Regions from separate parts of the Rhizobium brockwellii genome, predicted to be linked through region 2. Evidence: riboswitches for the same ligand, from Rfam matches in the RefSeq annotation. Region 2 holds a riboswitch; each other region holds the start of a gene.
What was found. A riboswitch is a leader RNA that binds a small molecule or an ion and turns the genes downstream of it on or off. The one in region 2 is predicted to bind FMN.

Region 1: linked by a shared signal. The riboswitch ahead of RLCC275e_RS13515 (6,7-dimethyl-8-ribityllumazine synthase) and the one ahead of ribN (riboflavin transporter RibN) in region 2 are both predicted to bind FMN.
Region 3: linked by a shared signal. The riboswitch ahead of ribB (3,4-dihydroxy-2-butanone-4-phosphate synthase) and the one ahead of ribN (riboflavin transporter RibN) in region 2 are both predicted to bind FMN.

Annotation. Positions count from the first base shown of each region.
Region 1 covers NZ_CP053439.1:2,696,576-2,703,669, forward strand. Annotated here, with positions in the region: gene RLCC275e_RS13495 (adenylate/guanylate cyclase domain-containing protein) at 1-792, opposite strand, end outside; gene RLCC275e_RS13500 (hypothetical protein) at 997-1,221, shown strand; gene RLCC275e_RS13505 (GCG_CRPN prefix-to-repeats domain-containing protein) at 1,337-1,642, opposite strand; gene RLCC275e_RS13510 (SRPBCC family protein) at 1,772-2,218, opposite strand; FMN riboswitch at 2,461-2,603, shown strand; gene RLCC275e_RS13515 (6,7-dimethyl-8-ribityllumazine synthase) at 2,682-3,116, shown strand; gene RLCC275e_RS13520 (VOC family protein) at 3,295-3,984, shown strand; gene RLCC275e_RS13525 (LysR family transcriptional regulator) at 4,272-5,156, opposite strand; gene ampC (class C beta-lactamase) at 5,283-6,440, shown strand; gene RLCC275e_RS13535 (DUF1194 domain-containing protein) at 6,565-7,094, opposite strand, start outside.
Region 2 covers NZ_CP053439.1:1,330,217-1,337,310, reverse strand. Annotated here, with positions in the region: gene RLCC275e_RS06745 (esterase-like activity of phytase family protein) at 1-1,395, opposite strand, end outside; gene ribN (riboflavin transporter RibN) at 1,479-2,387, opposite strand; FMN riboswitch at 2,472-2,626, opposite strand; gene hupB (DNA-binding protein HupB) at 2,749-3,024, opposite strand; gene lon (endopeptidase La) at 3,231-5,648, opposite strand; gene clpX (ATP-dependent Clp protease ATP-binding subunit ClpX) at 6,050-7,094, opposite strand, start outside.
Region 3 covers NZ_CP053439.1:2,290,637-2,297,730, reverse strand. Annotated here, with positions in the region: gene mobB (molybdopterin-guanine dinucleotide biosynthesis protein B) at 1-378, opposite strand, end outside; gene mobA (molybdenum cofactor guanylyltransferase MobA) at 375-1,004, opposite strand; gene RLCC275e_RS11475 (DMT family transporter) at 1,014-1,922, opposite strand; gene RLCC275e_RS11470 (SDR family oxidoreductase) at 2,252-3,019, shown strand; gene ribB (3,4-dihydroxy-2-butanone-4-phosphate synthase) at 3,106-3,741, opposite strand; FMN riboswitch at 3,868-4,018, opposite strand; gene RLCC275e_RS11460 (glucose 1-dehydrogenase) at 4,212-4,994, opposite strand; gene RLCC275e_RS11455 (SDR family oxidoreductase) at 5,265-6,053, opposite strand; gene RLCC275e_RS11450 (sugar ABC transporter ATP-binding protein) at 6,076-7,094, opposite strand, start outside.

The DNA.
Region 1 (7,094 bases), 1.4 Mb from region 2:
CGCGCGCAGTGCGGCCTCGCAGGCCTCGCGATCCCCTCGGGCAGAGTCGCCCTCGCCCGACGTAACCGTGACCGGAAAGATCGCCAGCACACCGTCGCCGATGAACTTCAGCACCTCGCCCCCGAAGGCATGCACGGCGCCTGCGACACGGTCGAACCAAGCGTCCAATGCCGTGATCATGACGTGAGGCTCGGTCACTTCGGAGAGCGCGGTGAAGTCGCGCAGATCGGCGCAGAGAAGGGCTGCGCGGATGGTCTCGCCGGTGCCGCGGGCAAGGGCGCCGGCCTGCACCCGGGCGGCACTGCGCCGGCCGAGATAGGCTTCAAGCAGCGCGGCCCGCGCCTCCCGCGCCGCCAAAGCGGCGAGCGGGGCTGCGGAAAAACGCGCGACTTCGCGCAGCAGGCCAGCCTGGACCCGGCCGAATGCGCTGCTCCCTGCCCCGTTTGCAACCCCCGCCCAGCCGAGCAGCGGGCTGTCCAATGCCTGATTATCCTGCGCAGGCCCGATCCTGGCTTCCCATACCGGCCCGAGCCCGGCCAGCCACTCGCGCCCGGCCTCGCTCTGCGGCGCCGCGGCAAAGGCCAAAGCCTCGATGACAGCACCGGTCTCGGCCCGCCACAGCCAGGTACGCCGCGCAATGATCGGATGCTGCACCGAAAGCGTCAGCGCGCCGCCGGAAATCGGCAGGCCATCGGCCAGCAACCGGCGCCCGAGCTCGGCCAGAAACCGTTCGGGACCAGGCAAGGCCCCGGCCTCGTCAACCAGCCAGGCAAGGGGGGATGGCAGATCCATAGCTTAACATCGCACGCTCACCGGGGCGGCCGCAAGGACATCCCGGAGTGACCGCTTGCGGTCATCCCCGGGCTCGGAAAAAGACGTCCACTCCCCTGTCGAAAAACCATGCGCCGCGGTGGAAAACAAAAAATAAACACTTTAAACTTGCGCGACTTTGATTCCATTATAGGGCCATTCGTCATCGTGTGATTGAGGGGTACGATGGGCACGATATTCTGGCCGAAAGATCCGCTGGATGGGAATGACATGACGCTGCTGACGTCGATCCTTCGGCGATGGTGCGAAAGGTATCAGGTCGAGCTGACGGCGGAGGAGAGCAGCCGCAAGGCGAAGGAACTCGTCGAATGGTTCGAATTCGGTGTCAAGGATCCCGTCGAACTAGAGGAATTGATCGACGACAAGCACTGCCTCGTCAGCAGGATCTGACCCTCTCGAGCAAATCGCAAGAACGCTGGCTGTCAGCGTCAGCGAAGCCGTTTCATGAGAAAAGGCCGGGCAAAAATCGCTCCGGCCTTCGTCCATTTGCATCTAAGCGAGACCCTTAGTCATCCCGCCAACGACGGTCGCGATCCCAACGCCGCTCATGGCGCCAGCGCGGCCCATCCCAATCGCGGTGACGCCGCTCCCAGCCCCAGCGGGGCGGACCACCGTAGAAAGCGACCGGCGGCGGGCGTCTCCAGCTTCGCCGGCATTCGCCCCAGCGCGTCAGATGCCATCCGCGACCGCAGGCGTAGTCGACCTTTGTGACATTGCTCTGGACATTGATTGTCCCCATCGGCATCGCCTCCGCGGTACCGATCGAGAGGCTGCCAGCGAGCAAGGCAGCCGCGATAGAAAGTGCCTTCATCGAGAACTCCATTTCAATCCAGCCGCCCACACCTTATGGCCGCCAAATTGAACTGGAGATGAACTGCGCGTTCATGTTTGCGGGGAAAAAGAAGCGCTTCAGAGACGCACGGTTGCCCGCAAAAATTGTTCATGTCCGGCCGTAAAAAGCGTCGGGACCCGGATCACGCCCGCCGGCGACCTCGGTCAGGCGCCCGAGGTAATGCGCCCAGCCTTCCGCATGGCCGGCGCATTGATCGGCGCTGGGCAGGCCGCTATGGGTGAGCCGCAGCAGCGTTCCGCCCCCCTGCTCGATCAGATCGATCTCGACCAGGCTCGACCCTGGCGGCACCACTTCGCTGCCGTCCCAGCCGAAGCTGTAAGCAAGGCGATGAACCGGCACCACCTCACGAAACGAGCCGCGCGCAAAGCGGGCGCCGGTGACGTTGACGAGATAGAGCCCGCCGGGCTGCGGCTCGACCTGCGCTTCCGTTCCCATCCAGCGCAGGATCTTCTCCGGATCGATCATCAGCGCAAACACTGCGGCCGGCGGCGCCGCGATATGCGCCTCGCGGTGAACGACGAAAGATTCTGGCATCACTCTCTCCCATGGTTGTCACGGCCCCGCCCAGGCGGAGACAGCGCGTCCTGTCTTGTCGTGCTTCTGACGTGGATGCCCTCACCGAGAGCATGTAGGCGCAAGCTCCTCGTCCGCAAGAGGGATTGTCCGTCGCCATCGACGAACGAACGGAATCGCCGCTCTTAGGGAGCCCTGATCCAGCTCCGGCCGCGAAAGCATTTCGACCTATTGCCAGCCCGCCGCCTTCCCCCTATTGTCCGCGCCGTTCTCAGGGCGGGGTGCAAGTCCCTACCGGCGGTATGCAATTCTGATTGCGAGCCCGCGAGCGCCTTCTTAGGAAGGGTCAGCAGATCAGGTGAGATGCCTGAGCCGACGGTCATAGTCCGGATGAAAGAGAACGTGCGTTCCTGCCGCCCTTGCGGCTGTCGGGGACGTTCGTGATCGCCTTGGGTGATGTGTCTGTTCGCCAAAGGAGATTACCATGACACCCACCCGCTATGCCTTCGTCAAAGCCAGTTGGCACGCTGACATCGTCGACCGCGCCCTTGATGGCTTCTACCAGCTCGTTCCGCCCGAGCAGGTCGACGTGTTCGATGTTCCCGGCGCATTCGAGATGCCGCTGCTGTCCCGCGATCTTGCGGCAACCGGACGTTACGGCGCCGTCGTTGCCGCCGCCTTCGTCGTCGACGGCGGAATCTACCGCCACGAATTCGTCGCCCAGGCCGTCGTCGATGGGCTGATGCGCGCCGGCATGGATACCGGCGTACCGGTACTGTCGGTGTCGCTGACGCCGCATCAGTATCAGGAAACCGAGCACCACAAGCAAATCTACCGCGCACATTTCGTCGAGAAAGGCCGTGAAGCGGCAAAGGCAGCTCTGACGATCGGCAAAACCCGCGCCGCTCTTGCCGCGTAGTCTCAGCGGTTCGACGAACAGAAGACGGCGGGAACAGTCCCGCCGCTTCGATAAAAATCTGCCAATACCAGCCAAATCGGACAGAATAATTGATTCGACGGCCTCACCGCGCTGTGGTCCACTGGTCGGCGACATGTATCGCCATTCTTAACGCATCCAAAACGCCAAGGAGCTGAAGATGAGCAATGCCATGCGCAGTGACCCCCCCATTGAGACCCCGAGAACACAGCCCGTCGACACCAAGCTCGAGGTGGTCGTCATCCCTGTTTCCGATGTCGACCGCGCCAAGCGCTTTTACGACGGGCTGGGCTGGCGGCTCGACGCCGACTTCGCCAATGATGCCGATTTTCGGGTGATCCAGTTTACGCCGCCCGGCTCCGGCTGCGCGATCATCTTCGGCAAGAACGTCACGGCCGCCGCCCCCGGCTCCGCACAGGGCCTCTACCTCGTCGTCTCCGACATCGAGGCCGCCCGCCGTGATCTCATCGCCCGCGGCGTCGAGGTCAGCGAAGTCTTCCATGATGCAGCCGGCGTCTATGCCGGCAAGGACGAACCCTATCTGTTCGGGCGGCTGCGGATTGCCGGTCGCGATCCCGATCACCGCAGCTACCGCTCTTTCGCCTCCTTCAAGGATCCCGACGGCAACGGTTGGCTGTTCCAGGAAGTGACCACGCGCCTGCCGGGACGCATCGACGGCGACGGGACGACATTCACGACCTCGACCGATCTCGCTTCAGCCATGCGCCGTGCGGCGACCGCCCACGGTGAACACGAGAAGCGAAACGGCGGCAAACACGACGACAACTGGCCGGACTGGTACGCCGAATACATGGTCAGCGAACAGGCCGGCAAGCAGCTGCCTCTATAGGCGGTGACATCCTCTGAGAAGTAAGGGAACTTCGGTATGGCGCCCGCCATACCGAAACACTTTATCGTGTCTTCGCCTCATCAATCTCACCGGTCTCCTTGCCGGCGTCAGTCCCCCGCCATCTCGCTGTTGCAGTCAACCGATTATCTCGTCGGCCATATCGCCCGGACGTCAGATACGAGTCCGCCTCGCGCTTCGCCATCCGCTTCCAGAAACATTTCGGCTTCGTGCCGGCCCCATCCACCGCGGCGCGGTCCGAAGTCGGATATTGGGTGCGCCGGAAGCCGTCATTGCGATGCGGGAGACATCTGCGACGTTATCCAATCGGAAAATGTGAGCATGGCTGCAGTTGGCGGCTTCGATTGCAGCCGGGTTAGCCAGTAGCTCCCCAACGATATGGTCGTAGGAAAAGGCTGTTTTATAGCTCCCGATGACAGATGTCTGGAAAACATCGACGGCGGCGCCAAGGCGATCCCCAGTCCTTGCAGGGCCGCCTCCATCATGGCAAGGGAAGAGTCGAATACGATACCCGCATTTATCTGCGCCGCCGGCGGAACGCTCGCTGCCGCAAACCAGGTGCTCCACTCGTCCGCCCTATAGCTCCGCAAAAGCGTCGCCTCGACCAGGTCTGAAGGCGACCTTAAACGCTCGGCCAATTTGGGCGTACACAGAGGAGAGAGCGGAGCCTCGAACAGGCGCAGCGCTTCTGTGCCATGCCAGGAGCCACTGCCGAAGCGAATGGCAAAGTCCAGTCCCTCGGCGGCGATATCGACGCGATTATTGTTTGTCGAAACGCGCACATCGATGAACGGGTGCTGCTGTTGAAAATCCGAAAGCCTTGGCAACAACCAGCCGACGGCAAACGTTCCCACCACGCCCAGGAACAGCAATTCCCGAACCTGCCCGGCTTCAATCCGGTCCAGCGTGATCGCCATCTGATCGAAGGAATTGGTCAAGGTTGGCAAAAGGGCTTCGCCTTCTGCGGTGATTTTCAAGCCTCTTGGGAGGCGCTGAAAAAGCGCAGCCCCCAATCGCTTCTCCAGGCTTTTGACCTGCTGGCTTACGGCGGCTTGGGTAACGCAAAGCTCGATCGCGGCCCGGGTGAAGCTGAGATGTCTCGCCGATGCTTCGAAGGCCCTCAAGCCATTTAAGGGGAGGAATTGTCGAACCATCTTAGCCCTAGATTTTCTTGGATCTCCTCCGAGATATCATCGTTTGCTGCCGCAAAACAGTGCCATTAAATGCCGTCCTCATGCGCCTTAGCGCTGCTGATGAAGCTGCTTTCAGAGGATGAAGAAATGAAGCGTGATTGGATAGGAATTCTATCGGCCGCATTGGTCTCGACATGCATTTCCACAAGTGGCTTTGCAGCTGACGAACTGAAACTGAAAACCATCTCGGACGCCACGATAAAACCAATCATGGACAAATACGGCATTCCGGGCATTGCCGTTGCCATCACCGCTGACGGACAGAACCACATCTTCAACTACGGCGTCGAATCGAAGGACACCAACAGGCCCGTCACCCCGGCGACCATGTTCGAACTGGGATCGATCAGCAAAACGTTTACAGTCACCCTCACCTCCTACGCGGATGTCACCGGCCGACTTTCGCTGTCGGACAAGGCGAGCAAATATCTTCCGTCGTTGAAGGGAAGGCCCTTCGGCGATGTCGTGCTGATGAATTTGGGCACGCACACGGCTGGCGGATTTCCGCTGCAAGTTCCCGATGAAGTAAAAACCGAAAAGCAGCTGATGGAGTATTTCGCAAGCTGGAAACCATCATATGCCGCCGGAACGCACCGAACATACGCCAATCCAAGCATCGGCGCGCTCGGATATATAACGGCAAAAAGCATGGGCAAAGATTTCGCAGCTCTTATGGAAGACCAGTTGTTTCCCTCCCTTGGATTGAAAAGCACGTTTATCGATGTGCCGAAATCGCGAATGGCCGACTATGCCCAAGGCTACAAGCGAAGCGGTGAGCCGGCTCGGATGACACCCGCCATTCTTTCGTCCGAGGCCTATGGAGTGAAATCCACAGCCGGCGACATGATCCGGTTCATCGACGCGAACATGGGTCTGGTCGAACTGGACGAGAAGCTCCAGCAGGCGATCACGAACACGCACACGGGATACTTCGATGTCGGCGCGATGACCCAAGACCTTATTTGGGAGCAATATTCCTATCCCGCGACGCCGGCGACGCTGATGGACAACAATTCCAGCGCGATGCTGAAGACCACTCCCGTCAAGCAACTGATGCCCGCAATGGAACCGCGCGACGATGTATGGATCAATAAGACCGGCTCAACGAATGGTTTCGGCGCCTATGTCGCATTCATCCCGGAAGAGCGAGTTGGCATCGTCATCTTGGCCAATAAAAACTATCCCAACGAGGATCGCGTCTCTGCCGCTTACCAAATACTGACTGATATAACTACGGCGCGCTGACCCGGTAGAGCATGATGCCGAAAAGTGTGCGCGGTTTTCGGACGACATCATGCTCTGACTCTGCAATTCAGGACAGGATTTGAGATTTTAGGCTGACCCGGCCTAAAATCATCCTGTTCTGGCATCAGCGGTCGAAGATGTCCCGCCACTGCTTCTCCCCGATCAGGCAGTCAGTGCCCGCCTCAGCGCCAGCGATCTTCTGCACCGTCGCCGGCAGGCTTAGGTCGCTGATCTCCAGCACCAGCTTGCGGCGCACGGCAACGGCGAAATCCTCGATCTTGCGGACCGGCAGCACGAAGGCGCCGGGGCCGCCGATCACGCAATCCGCATAATATTTGTCGAGCCCGTTCGGCGCATCGGAGGGCCGCAGCATGATGGCGAGGCCGTTGATGATCATGCCGGCTTCCACCGCCTTGTCGCGGGCGGGAGTGACGGGATCGCCGGAATTGTTCGGCCCGTCGCCGGAAACATCGATCACCTGTCGCCTCGACGGAAAAGGACTGGAAACGATCATACTGGCGCCCTGAGCGATCGCGGTGGAGATCGATGTGCGCCGCTGGGTGGCAATTGGCCTTGCTTCGAGCTTGTCGGCAAACGCGATCGCATCCTCTTCCGTCTCGATCACCTGCCAGTCGATGACGGAATCCTGGACGA
Region 2 (7,094 bases):
CGGCTTGCCTGGAACGGCGGCGAGACCCGAAAGGGCTGCAAAGCCGATCGGATTACCGTCCTTCTCGGCGGAAACGATCTGCGGATAGGCCTTTTCGCCTTCCGAGCGCTCGTAGATCATCACATGCGAGCGCGCGCCGCCATCCTTGCCGAGGTCGAGCTCGTTGGCGGTCGCAAAGAGATTGCGGGCGGGAATGGCGATCGCGCCTTCCGGCGAAATGCCTGATGGCAGCAGCTGGACGAGTTCGGGATCGGCGCCGGTATCCTTGAAAACGCCGACGACCGAGGCGCGCTCGGCGAGCAGGAAGAAATACTTGTCGTCGCCGAACTTGGCGGCTTCGAGGCCTTCCGGCTCGACGCCCTTCGATCCCGAGCGGCTTTCCGGATAGTGGCCGATATGGGCGACGGCGCGTTCGAAGGATGCGCCCGATTCGTAGAGAAGCTTACCCGTCTTGTCGAAGATGGTGAAGCCGCGCGAGCCGCCCTGGTAGTCGCCTTCATTGGCGACGACCAGGCGGTTGTCGTCCAGCCACTTCACGGCGTCCGGTTCGCGCAGCACGCCCTTGGCTTCGCCTGAGAATTTCAGGGCGCCGTCACGCTTGGTGTCGATACCCATGAGATCGACGCTGCCGGCGGAGAAATGCGTCTTCACTTCAGCCGTGTTGGCGTCGATGATGACGATCTCATTGTTTTCCTGCAGTGTCAGGGCAATCTCGTTCAGGCCGTTGAAGGCGACGAATTCAGGCTCCGGATCTTCAGGGGCGACGCCGGCAAGCCCGGTCAGCGCCACATGCTTGATAGTGCCGCAATCGACGGTGCCGTTCTTGACCTGGAAGACGACGAGGTCGCCGACCGGCATTTGTGGGATCTTGCCGTCATTGACGTCTTCGTCGCGCTCGTTTTCGATTGCGATGGCGCCGATCGTCTTGTCCTTGTTGAGGGCGATCGAATCCGGCTGGCCGCCGAGATCGCAGCTGTTCTCGATCTTCTTGGTCGCCACGTCGACGATCGCCAGACGACCCGAGGGCTTCGCCTTGCTTTCGGAGGTGTTGACGGCAACGAGCGCCTTGCCGGCGCTCGAGGTGACTGATGTCGGCTCGCCGTCCATCATCACCGCGCCGCCGGCCTTCGGAGCCTTGGCATCAGTAATGTCGATGAAGCCGATCGCGCCGAGCGGGCTGTCGCTATAGATCAGCGTGTTGCCGTCGTCGGTCGCGGTGATGATTTCGGCGGAGCTCACCGAAAGCTTGTCCTTATCAACAGGCAGGTTCTCTGCGACCGGGAAGGACGCGATGCGGTTGAAAACCGGCTCGGCCGCAGCCGGAAAGGCGACGGACGCGAGAAGCACGGCAGCGAGCGCTGCCTTGCGCGATGAAATTGTCATGAAGTCCCCCATGTGTCGAACATTCGAAACATGAGTTTTCTGCGCGAGCGGCATGACAGAGGCATGACAGATTCGGCATTTTGCGCCAGATCATGTCAGGCTGGTTTGCGCTCCCGGCGCATCTCGTTTCGCATGATGAACAGCGAAGCAGACAGGATGAGAGCCGCTCCCAACCACAGGTAACCCGCCGGCGCATAACCAAAGAACAGCCAACCGGCCAGCACGTTCAACGGCAGCTTCAGATCGTCGAACGGCTGGACGTAGGCGGCATCCGCTGCGGCATAGGCAAGCGTCAGGAAATACTGCGCTGCAGCGGTCAGCAGCCCCGCCAGCAGGAACAGGGCAAGGGTTGCACCCGTCGGCACTGCAAAACCTGCCGCGAGCGCCAGCCCGCCATTTATCGGCGTCAGCAGAACGAGCAGCCAGACGGTGATCGTCTCCGGTCGTTCGATGCCCGTCAGGCTCTTGGTGATCAGCGACGAGGCGCCCCACAGCAGCGCCGAAAGCACAGGCAAGAGAGCCGCCCAGCCAAAACCATCAGACCATGGCTGCAAAATGATCATCGCTCCGGTGAAGCCCGCCGCCGTCGCAGCCCAGCGGGCCGGGCCGACGCGCTCACCGAGGAAAAGCCGGGCGCCCAGAATGATGAAGAAGGGCGAGGTCATCACCAGTGCGATCGCCTGCCAGATCGGCACCGCGGCAAGGCCGGCGACCCAAGCCTCGACGCCGAGCGCGGCAAGCGCGACGCGCGCGAGGTGACGCCAGGGATAGTGCGTGCGCATCGCCGCAATGCCGAGCCTCTTCAGGAACGGCAGCGAAAACAGGAAGGCGAAGCCATATTGCCAGAAGGCTGCCGACGCCGAGGGAAAGGCAAGCTTCATCGTCAGCCATTGGGTGACGACGTTGAGAAGCGAAAAGGCAATGCCGGCAAGGACCATCCAGATGGCACCGACAACGGCGCGGGACGGCTCGACGGCAAGGGAAGTCTGATTCATGTCTTTCATCCATAACAGGGACCAACATAAATCAGGACGCATGAGGCACGGACACGAGCGACACGGCGGACCCCGCCCTTCGCACGACCGAACACTCATTCTCTTCCATCCGGACTTTAACCGTCGGCTCCGGAATCACACCGGATCTGCTGACCCCTCCTCCGCATCGGCGCGAAAGAAGGCGCTCGCGGGCTCAGGCCGAAACCCTTACCGCCGGTGGGGAGTTTCACCCCGCCCTGAGAACAGAACTGTCGTAGATCAAAGCCCCGGCGACGGCAAGATCCGCCTAAACAAAAGGGGTTCGGCAAAGCCGAACCCCTCTCAAATCCTGCACAGCCGGTCTCGTTTCCGGCTGGTGGATAATCTCAGATCAACCGTTGACGGCGTCCTTCAGGCCCTTGCCGGGCGTGAATTTCGGCACGTTGCGAGCCGGAATGTCGACTTCAGCGCCCGTCGACGGGTTACGGCCCTTCGTTGCGGCACGATGAGAAACGGTGAAGCTGCCGAAACCCGCAAGGCGAATGTCGCCCTTGTTCTTGAGTTCAGCCTGGACAACGTCGAAAACCGCGTCAACAGCGGAAGCCGCGTCAGACTTCGTCAGTCCTGCCTTTTCGGCTACTGCGGACACGAGTTCATTCTTGTTCATGTTTCCACCCCTTTCTAAATGGTATGAAACGACTCAAAAGTAAGCTAGGCGCAGAATAGGTTTCATCAGGCCCGCCGAAAACCCAAAAGCCCTGCAAATCAAGGAAAAGCAAGCGTCTACATGACGTTTTCACAAAAAAGGCTGGCGTTTCCGCCAGCCTTTTTCCGTGTTTTGGGCCAATTGGGCATAAATGTGGCAAAGGCCACTCAATGCGCTATGGTTGCGCCTGTCTCATCGAGGCCTTCGACCGATGTGATGACCGGCGTTTCCACAGTGCCATCCCATTCGATCGGCTCCGGCCGCCGGATCAGCGCATGCTTGATCACCTCGCCCATGCGGGATACCGGGATGATCTCCATGTTGTTCTTCACGTTATCCGGAATCTCCGCCAGGTCCTTGGCGTTTTCCTCTGGAATCAGCACCTTCTTGATGCCGCCGCGAAGCGCTGCGAGCAGCTTTTCCTTGAGACCGCCGATCGGCAGCACACGGCCACGAAGGGTGATTTCACCGGTCATGGCCACATGCCTGTCCACAGGGATGCCGGTCATGATCGAGACGATCGCGGTTGCCATGGCAACGCCGGCCGAGGGACCATCCTTCGGGGTTGCGCCTTCCGGCACGTGCACGTGGATGTCGCTCTTGTCGAAGCGCGGCGGCTCGATGCCGAAGTCGACAGCGCGCGAGCGGACATAGGAGGCCGCTGCCGAGATCGATTCCTTCATGACTTCCTTCAGATTGCCGGTGACCGTCATGCGGCCCTTGCCCGGCATCATCACGCCTTCGATGGTCAGCAGCTCGCCACCGACTTCCGTCCAGGCAAGACCGGTCACGACGCCGACCTGATCCTCGCCCTCTGCTTCGCCATGGCGGAAGCGCGGGACGCCCAGATAGTCGGAGATGTTGGCAGCCGTCACGTGAACGGCCTTCGTCTTGCCCTTGATGATCTCGGTGACCGCCTTGCGGGCGAGTTTCATCAATTCGCGTTCGAAGTTGCGGACGCCGGCTTCGCGGGTGTACTGCTGGCTGATCGACATCAGGGCGTCGTCGCTGACCGAGAATTCTTCCGGCTGCAACGCATGTTCCCTGATGGCCTTCGGCAACAGGTGCCGCTTGGCGATTTCGCGCTTTTCATCCTCGGTGTAGCCGGCGATACGGATGATCTCCATGCGGTCCATGAGAGGCGCTGGAATGTTCAGCGTATTCGCCGTCGTGATGAACATCACATCCGACAGGTCGTATTCGACTTCCAGATAGTGATCCATGAATGTCATGTTCTGCGCCGGATCGAGCACTTCGAGCAGAGCCGAAGACGGATCGCCGCGATAGTCCTGGCCGAGCTTGTCGATTTCATCGAGCAAGAACAGCGGGTTGGACTTCTTCGCCTTCTTCATCGACTGGATGACCTTGCCGGGCATCGAGCCGATATAGGTGCGGCGGTGACCGCGGATTTCGGCTTCGTCACGAACGCCGCCAAGCGCCATACGGACATACTCACGGCCGGTCGCCTTGGCGATCGACTGGGCGAGCGAGGTCTTGCCGACGCCCGGAGGGCCGACGAGGCAGAGGATCGGGCCCTTGATTTTGGTCGCGCGGGCCTGCACGGCCAGATATTCGACGATGCGCTCCTTGACCTTGTCGAGACCGAAGTGATCGGCTTCGAGGATCTTCTCGGCATTGTTGAGATCGGCCTTGATCTTCGACTTCTTGCCCCAGGGAATGCCGAGCAGCCAGTCCAGATAATTGCGCACGACGGTGGCTTCCGCCGACATCGGGCTCATCTGGCGCAGCTTCTTCAGCTCCGCATCGGCCTTTTCACGGGCCTCCTTGGACAGCTTGGTCTTGGAGATGCGCTCTTCCAGTTCGCTCATCTCGTCGCGGCCTTCCTCGCCGTCGCCGAGTTCCTTCTGGATCGCCTTCATCTGTTCATTGAGGTAGTATTCGCGCTGGGTCTTCTCCATCTGGCGCTTGACGCGCGAGCGGATGCGCTTTTCGACCTGCAGGACCGAGATCTCGCCTTCCATGAAGCCGAGGGCCTTTTCGAGGCGCTGCTTGACGCTGGTGGTCTCCAGCATCTCCTGCTTCTCGGTGATCTTGATCGACAGATGCGAAGCGACCGTATCGGCGAGCTTGGAATAATCATCGATCTGGCTGGCGGCGCCGACCACTTCGGGCGAAATCTTCTTGTTGAGCTTCACGTAGCTCTCGAATTCGGAGACGACCGAACGCGACAGGGCTTCCAGCTCGACCGGATCGTCATGCGGCTCCTCGAGCACGTGGCCGAGCGCCTCATAGAAATCCTCGCGGCTGGTATAGGTGTCGATTTCGGCGCGGGCGCGGCCTTCGACCAGAACCTTCACGGTGCCGTCGGGCAGCTTCAAGAGCTGCAGCACGTTCGCCACGGTGCCGACATTGTGGATCGCGGAAGGATCCGGATCGTCGTCGCTGGCGTTGATCTGCGTCACCAGCATGATCTGTTTGTCGGAACCCATGACCTCTTCGAGCGCACGGATCGACTTTTCCCGTCCGACGAACAGCGGCACGATCATATGCGGGAAAACCACGATGTCGCGCAGGGGCAGAACAGGGTAGGCAATGCTGCTCGCTACAGACGTTTTCTTCGTCATTTTATGTCCTTTCCATCGTCCCGTTGCCGGGCTCTCTGCACGGCCGCTTGGGACCGGCCGGCAATCTCACTTGTTGCTACAAGTGGAGGTTCTGACTACGCTTTTCAAGCCACGCTAACGCCCGCGTCCCTCGGATGTGACAGCTTTATTACAACGGAACGCCAACACTATGAAGCGCGTGGCTGGACCGGCGCTTACCACTTCCGACTCGGCTAAAATGCAAACGCCAGCAACAGGCTTACGGATCATTGCATCATTGCCAAGCACGATCCCTTGCGCAACATCGGCAAAGGCAATTTCGGTTCCCACCGGCAAATACTAACAGCGCTTCGCATGGTTTTTCAAATAGAAAGGGGCCTGCCAATGGCAAGCCCCCAAAATAATCACACGAAAGCCCAAGCTCACGCCGAAGCGTTGGCCTTTTCTTCCTGGCGATCGGCATAGATGTAAAGCGGACGGGCCGAACCGCGCACCACTTCCTCGGAGATGACGACCTCGCGCACGCCTTCCAGCGTCGGCAGTTCGAACATCGTGTCGAGCAGGATCTTCTCCATGATCGAGCGAAGGCCGCGAGCGCCGGTCTTGCGCACGATCGCCTTGCGGGCGATTTCGCGAAGAGCGTCCTCGTGGAAATTCAGTTCCACATCTTCCATCTCGAACAGGCGCTGATACTGCTTGATCAGCGCATTCTTCGGCTCGGACAGGATCTGGATCAGCGCGTCCTCATCGAGGTCCTCGAGCGTCGCCAGAACCGGCAGACGGCCGATGAACTCAGGGATGAGGCCGAACTTGACCAGGTCTTCCGGCTCCAGTTCGCGCAGGACCTCGCCGACGCGGCGGTCATCCTGCGACTTGACGCTAGCGCCAAAGCCGATCGAAGTCTTCTCGCCACGGGCAGAGATAATCTTGTCGAGGCCGGCAAAAGCGCCGCCGCAGATGAACAGGATGTTCGTCGTGTCGACCTGCAGGAATTCCTGCTGCGGGTGCTTGCGTCCGCCCTGCGGCGGAACGGAAGCGACCGTGCCTTCCATGATCTTCAGCAGCGCCTGCTGCACGCCCTCGCCCGAGACGTCACGGGTGATAGACGGGTTGTCGGACTTGCGCGAAATCTTGTCGACTTCGTCGATGTAGACGATGCCGCGTTGCGCACGCTCGACGTTGTAGTCGGCCGACTGCAGCAGCTTCAGGATGATGTTTTCGACATCCTCGCCGACATAACCGGCCTCGGTCAGCGTCGTCGCGTCGGCCATGGTGAAGGGAACGTCGATGATGCGGGCGAGCGTCTGAGCAAGATAGGTCTTGCCGCAGCCGGTCGGGCCGACGAGCATGATGTTCGACTTCGCCAGCTCGACTTCGCCGTTCTTGGAGGCGTGCGCCAGGCGCTTGTAATGGTTGTGAACGGCAACCGACAGGATCTTCTTCGCCTGCCGCTGGCCGATGACGTAT
Region 3 (7,094 bases), 960 kb from region 2:
CAACGGTTCACGATTTGCCGCCTCCAGGCGGCGGGCCTCGATTTTCGGGATCGGCTCGCGCTTGTATCCTTCGATCAGCACGAGGTCGCAGGGGCCAAGGCGAGCGAGGATCTCCTCGAACTCAGGTTCCGGCGCACCGCGCAGCTCGTGCATGATGGCGTAGCGGGTGCCGGAGACGATGGTGACCTCATGAGCGCCGGCCTGGCGGTGGCGGTAGCTGTCGGCCCCGACCTTGTCGATGTCGAAATCATGATGGGCGTGCTTGATCGTCGAGATCTTGTAGCCGCGGCGGGTGAACTCGGTCACCAGCCGGACGGCGAGACCCGTCTTGCCCGAGTTCTTCCAGCCGGCGATGCCGAAGATTTTCGGTGCGGTCATCCGCGAAGGGCCTCCAGCCAGCGTTCCGCCTCGACGAGATCGTCGGGCGTGTTGATGTTGAAGAAGGGATCGAGCAGGCTGGCACGGGTCGGATGCAGCGGGAACGCCACTTCCGTAACGTCATGCCGTAACAGGAAGTCGCGCACGCGGCGCTTCTCGTCGGTGGTGATCCAGGCTTCGAGATCAGCGGCCAGCCTCACTGGCCAGAGCCCGAAGACGGGATGGCTGCGGCTCTCGGAGGCGGCAATGGCGATTTGCGACGGGCGCTCGATCGCTGCCGCCAGCCGGGCGACGAGATCGGCCGGGAAGAACGGGCAATCCACCGAGACGGTGGCGACATGGGTGATGGAGGGCAGGCCGGCGGCATAGACCATGGCGGCATGGATGCCGGCCATCGGCCCGGCCTTGCCGCGAAAATGGTCGGGAACGACAGGCATTCCCTCGGCGGCGGCATCGGCATTGACGGCAACGAGCAAGGTCTGCTGTGAGAGGCGGGTCAGCGCATGGTGGAGCAGGCTCTCGGCCCCAAGCATCACGCCCGCCTTGTCGCGGCCCATGCGTTGCGAGCGGCCGCCCGCCAGCACGACGCCCGCTGTATGAGATTTATCCAACGAGAATTCAGCCATGATCCTTCCTCAAACCGGCGCGCGCGGGGCGGATTCCTGCGCAATCGGCGACACACGGCGCTTGGCCTCACGATAGAACGTATAGAGGCCGGAGGCGATGACGATCCCAGCCCCCAAGAGCGTCCAGCTGTCAGGCACTTCGGCGAAGAAGAGGAAGCCGAGCAGAGAGGAAAAGATCAGGCTGGTATAGCGGAATGGCGCGACGAAGGAGATTTCGCCGGTGCGCATGGCGAGGATGACCGACTGGTAGCCAACGAGCACCAGCACCGAAGCGAGCACGAGATGCCCAAGGGCAGCGGCGCTGACCGGCTGCCAGCCGCCGAGCACCGGAATGAGCAGCGCACCGAAGAAGGAGGCTGATATGGCGGTGATGACGGTTATCATCAGCGAGGGGATTTCCGGACTGATGCTCCGGGTGGCGAGATCGCGGCCGGCCGTCGTCAGCACCGCGCCGACGCAGAGGAGGGCAGCGGGGGTGAATCCATCAGGGCCGGGACGGATGATGATCATCACGCCGACGAGGCCGACGAGGATCGCCGACCAGCGCCGCCAACCGACCGGCTCGCCGAAGAAGAGCGCCGCGCCGAAGGTGACGACCAGTGGCAGCGATTGCAGGATCGCCGAGGCATTGGCGATCGGCATCATGCCGAGCGCGGTGATATAGGTGACGGCGGAGAGCGTCTCGCAGATGATCCTGAAGATGATCATCGGCTGCAGCATGATGCGCCAGGAACGCAGCGCTCCCATTTTCCGGGCGATCAGATAGACAAGCAGGCTGGTGAAGAGGCCGCGCAGGAACATGATCTCGCCGGCGTTCATATAGGCGATCACCGATTTGGATAGAGCGTCGCTTGCAGAAAAGCCGGCCATCGCCATGCTCATATAGATGGCGCCCTCAGTATTGCGTGACCGCGGCATGAAGAGATTCCCGTTACCTGTGCGCCCCTTTTAGTCGCGAAGATGCATGAAGGGAATCGGATGAATGTCACATCGGCCATAAATCGATGATGCGGTGCACAATGGCGCTGACGTCAACGCAGGGGTGTGGGTGGAAGTCCCGACAAATCCCCGTTTTATAAAGTGAATTCCGACATTCCCGACGCCGCGATCAAGGCGTCGATGAGGACGCGCCGTCGTGCTGCCGGTTCGGGCCATAGGCGTTTTTCTCTTCCTGCGCGGGAAACGGGTGGCTGCATCGCCTGATGTTTGAGCATCTCAGATCTCGCAACAACGAAGGAGAGATCGATATGACACTTCTCAACGACAAGATCGCAATCATCACCGGCGCAAGCTCCGGCATCGGCCGCGCGGCGGCGAAACTCTTTGCGCGGCAAGGCGCCAAGCTCGTGGTCACCGGCCGGCGGCAGGACGCGCTCGATGCCGTTGTTGCGGAAATCGAGGCGGAGAGTGGTCAGGCCGTCGCCATATCAGGCGATGTCAGGGACGAGGCGCTGCAGGCAAGGCTCGTCGAAACGGCAGTCTCGCGTTTCGGCCGGCTCGACATCGCCTTCAACAATGCGGGCATCCTCGGTGAGATGGGGCCGGTCGCCGGGCTGTCGGTGGAGGGCTGGCGCGAGACGATCGAGACCAATCTCACCGCCGCCTTCCTCGGCGCCAAGCACCAGTCGGCGGCGATGGGAAAAGGCGGCGGGTCGCTGATCTTCACCTCGACTTTCGTCGGCCACACCGTCGGCATGCCTGGCATGGCCGCCTATGCGGCGAGCAAGGCGGGGCTGATCGGCTTCGTGCAGGTGCTCGCCGCCGAACTCGGAGCACAGAAGATCCGCGTCAACGCACTGCTTCCCGGCGGCACCGACACGCCCGCCAGCATCACCAACGCACCTGATGCCACGCCGGAAGTGCTCGCCTTCGTGGAGGGATTGCATGCGCTGAAACGCATGGCGCAACCCGAAGAGATCGCCAATGCGGCGCTTTTCCTCGCCTCCGACATGTCGAGCTTCGTGACCGGCACGGCGATGCTGGCAGATGGTGGGGTTTCGATCAGCCGGACATAGGACCGGCAAGGGAAGGTGCCGTCAGAGCCATAGTTGCGGGTCGTTCTTTGTCGCAGCGGGCTATGCCGCCGCAAAAAAGGCATCGATCAGGCGACTTCGCGTATGTCTTTTGCCGCTTGGCGGTCGAGATAGGCGACCAGGTCCTCGATAGTGACGAGGGGGAGGTTGTGGCGTTCGGCGAAGAGGGTGAGTTCGGGCAGACGGGACATGGTTCCGTCGTCGTTGGCGACTTCGCAGATGACGCCAGCTGGGATCCTTCCGGCGAGGCGGGCGAGATCGACGGCGGCTTCGGTGTGGCCGGGGCGGCCGAGCACGCCGCGGGGGTTGGCGCGCAGCGGAAAGATGTGGCCGGGGCGGGCGAAATCGGCGGGCTTTGCGCGATCGTCGACTAGGGCGCTGACGGTGGCGGCGCGATCGGCTGCCGAGATGCCCGTCGTCGTGCCTTTGAGATAATCGACCGAGACCGTGAAGGCAGTTTTGTGCGATTCCGTGTTGTTGGGCACCATCAGCGGAATATCGAGTGCATCGAGGCGCTCGCATTGCATGGCGATGCAGACGAGTCCACGGGCGTGGGTCATCATGAAGGCGATTGTTTCCGGGGTGACGGCATCGGCCGCGACCACGATATCACCTTCGTTTTCCCGGTTCTGGTCGTCGACGACGACGACCATCTTGCCGCTGGCAACGGCTGATATGGCATCTTCGATTGTTGCGATAGTCATGCTGTCTGGCCTTTCAAGGGTTATGTCAGCGGGCTGACATGGTCTGCTCAGCTCAATCCGTGAGCGTGCCTTCTGCCCTTGGGCGAACAAACGTCAGCCGACTCCGGGATGGAGTGCGACTGCCCGTGTTGTCCTCTTCCATCCGGACTATACCGTCGGCTCCGGCATCTCACCGGATCTGCTGACCTTCCGACAGGAGGTGCCGGAAGCGCTCGCGGGCTCCAGGATTGCTCCTGATACCGCCGGTGGGGAATTACACCCCGCCCTGAGAACGTTTCAAAGATAGGATCAAATACAGGCGGATGGCAAGGTCACTTGACCGGGCAAAAATGCAAAGCTGCCCTAACGCCGATGGACACACTGTTCACACGGAGGCGACGACCGTGTCGCCTTCCGCGCTTCGTTGGTTGTTTGATCTTTCCATGTATGTCGTTGTCCTAAAACCGCTGCGCAGTTTTGGGCGACCTGCATCAGGACATGATCAGGCCGCCGTCGACATTGATCGTCTGGCCGGTGATATAGGCGGCGTCATCGCTGGCGAGGAAGGTGACCAGGCCGGCGACGTCTTCGCCGGAGCCGGCCCGTTTCATCGGGATGCCCTCGACCCATTCCTTCATCAGCTCGCCAGGGGCGTAGTTGCCGAGCAGCTTGCCCCAGGCCTGGTCGTTATAGGCCCACATGTCGGTCTCGATGATGCCGGGGCAGAAGGCGTTGACGGTGATCTTCTCTGTCGCGACTTCCTTGGCCAGGCTCTGGGTGATGCCGACGACGCCCATTTTCGAGGCGGCATAATGCGGGGTGTAGATGAAGCCGTCGCGCGCCTGGCCGGAAGCGGTGTTGATGATGCGGCCGCCGCGCTTGTGCTTGCGCATTCTCGATATCGCCTCCTGGGCGCAGAGGAAGACGCCCTTGGTGTTGACGGCCATGACCTTGTCCCACTCGTTTTCGGTCAGGTCCTCGACGCGGGCGATTGTGATGACGCCGGCATTCTGGATCGAAACGTCGACCGAGCCGAATTCCTTCTCGGCGGCATCGTAGAGGGCGGTGACGCTTGCCTTGTCGGTGACATCGCCGATGAAGGAGATCGCCTTACCGCCTTCGGCCCGGATCTGTTCGGCGACGCCGTGGACCAGGTCCTCATTGGCCGAGACGACGAGATTGGCGCCTTCTTTCGCAAAGCGTTTGGCGATTGCCGCTCCGATGCCGCGGCTACCCCCGGTAATAACGACAGTCTTCTGCTCAACGCGTTTCATGCTCTTTCCTTGTGTCCGTCGATGAACAGCAAATCTGGGTGCGACCTGCCATCCGATCATTATTGGAGCTCAACCGGTTGTCGCGAATTGAGGCAGTCTTGAGCGCCGACGACGACGCGCGAGCCCTCCGTCCGTTCGATCGGCGTGAAGGGCGGGCAGACGACGATATCGCACGCCGTCATGCCCGTTACCCTTCAGCGCCTCGATCTCAGCCAGGGAGGAAGCGAGACCGTGCATTTTCCAGCGGCGGCAATGAGCTTTCTCATCGCATCACCAGCAGCAGAAACCGCCGTCGACGAGCAGATCGACGCCGGTCACGAAACTTGCCGCATTCGACAGCAGGAACACCGCCGGACCGACCATCTCATCCACCGCTGCCATTCGCTGCATTGGCGTCTGCTCTTCGAAGAGCTTGGTCTGATGAACCATCTCGGGACGGGTGTTCATAGGCGTTGCCGTGTATCCGGGGGAGATGGTGTTGACGCGAATGCCGCGGTCGACCCATTCCATCGCCATGGACTTCGACATATGGATGACGCCTGCCTTGGAGGCGTTATAGTGCGCTTGGCTCAGCCCGCGGTTTACGATCACGCCGGACATGGAAGCGATATTGACGATGGAGCCGCGTCCATTCTTCAGCATGGCGCGAGCCTCGGCCTGGCAGGAAAGAAAGACACCCTTCAGGTTGATATCCATCAACGTCTGATATTGGTCCTCCTCCATCTCTTCCGCGGCGTTCGCGTTAGCGATGCCCGCCGCGTTGACTGCAAGTGTCAATGGGCCGAGATCGGCCTCGGTCCGTGCTATTGCCTCTCCAAGGGAAGATTTGCTCGTGACATCCGCCGCGATCTGGATCGAGCGGCGGCCGGCGGCGCGAATATGTTCAGCCGTCTTGGCCAATCCGTCGTCCGTTCGGCGGTCGAGCAGCGCCACGTCGGCGCCGCATTGCGCAAGGCCAATGGCAATGCGCTGCCCAATGCCGCTTCCAGCTCCGGTAACGATGGCAACCTGGCCGCCGAGATCGAAAAGCTTCGGGGCGTTCAGAGTGATGTCGGACACCGCTCTTCCTTTCTCTGTCTGTTTAGATGGTGGCTAGCTCCATGACCGAAACGTCATTTGCCTGGTCACGATTGAGAATGCCTGCCTGTTTGCCTTGTGCAAGCACGAGAATGCGATTGGAGACTCCGAGAACTTCCTCCAGGTCCGAGCTTACGACGATGACCGCCACGCCCCGTTTGGCAAGATTGACGATGATGTCGTAGATGCCCGCTCTGGCGCCGACGTCGATCCCTCTCGTCGGTTCGTCGAGTACGACGACCTTGGGATCGCGCATCAGCCATTTCGCGATGACAACCTTCTGCTGGTTGCCGCCCGACAGGTCGGAGGCATATTGCTCCGCACGGCCTTTCACGCCGAACTTGGCCACTGCCTTCTCCGCAAACGAGCGCTTGACGCTCGGCGTAATCCAACGCCCGCCCAGCTTGTCGAGATTGGCGTAGATGATGTTCTCGCCGATCCGGTGCCCGACAACCAGGCCTTGCTCCTTGCGGTCTTCCGGGACCATCACGATGCCCTTGGAGATCGCATCCGCCGGATCGCGCAGCCTGAGTTCTTCGCCTTCCAGCTTGATCGAACCTGCACTGATTGGGTCCGCGCCCGAAATGGCGCGGACAAGTTCGGTGCGGCCGGCGCCGACCAGTCCGGCGATTCCGAGAATTTCCCCGGCGCGCACATCGAAGGTAACGTCACGGAACGAGTTGTCCGGCGAGCACAGCCCCGACACCTGGAGTACTGGATGGTCAGTCGGAACCGGCAGGGCAGGGAACAAGCGGTCAAGCTGGCGTCCGACCATGCTCTCGACGATCGTTCGCACCGGTGTCGCGCTGTCGGAGAATTCCTGCACGCGCTCGCCATCGCGAAGAACGACGATCCGGTCGGTTATTCGCTTGATCTCTTCCATGCGGTGGGAAATGTAGACGATGCCGACGCCTTGTGAGCGAAGCTTCCGAACCTGTTCGAAGAGAGCTTCCGTTTCCGCGCCGCCAAGGGCGGCTGTCGGCTCATCGAGGATCAGGAGGTTTGCGTTGAGAGCCAGCGCCT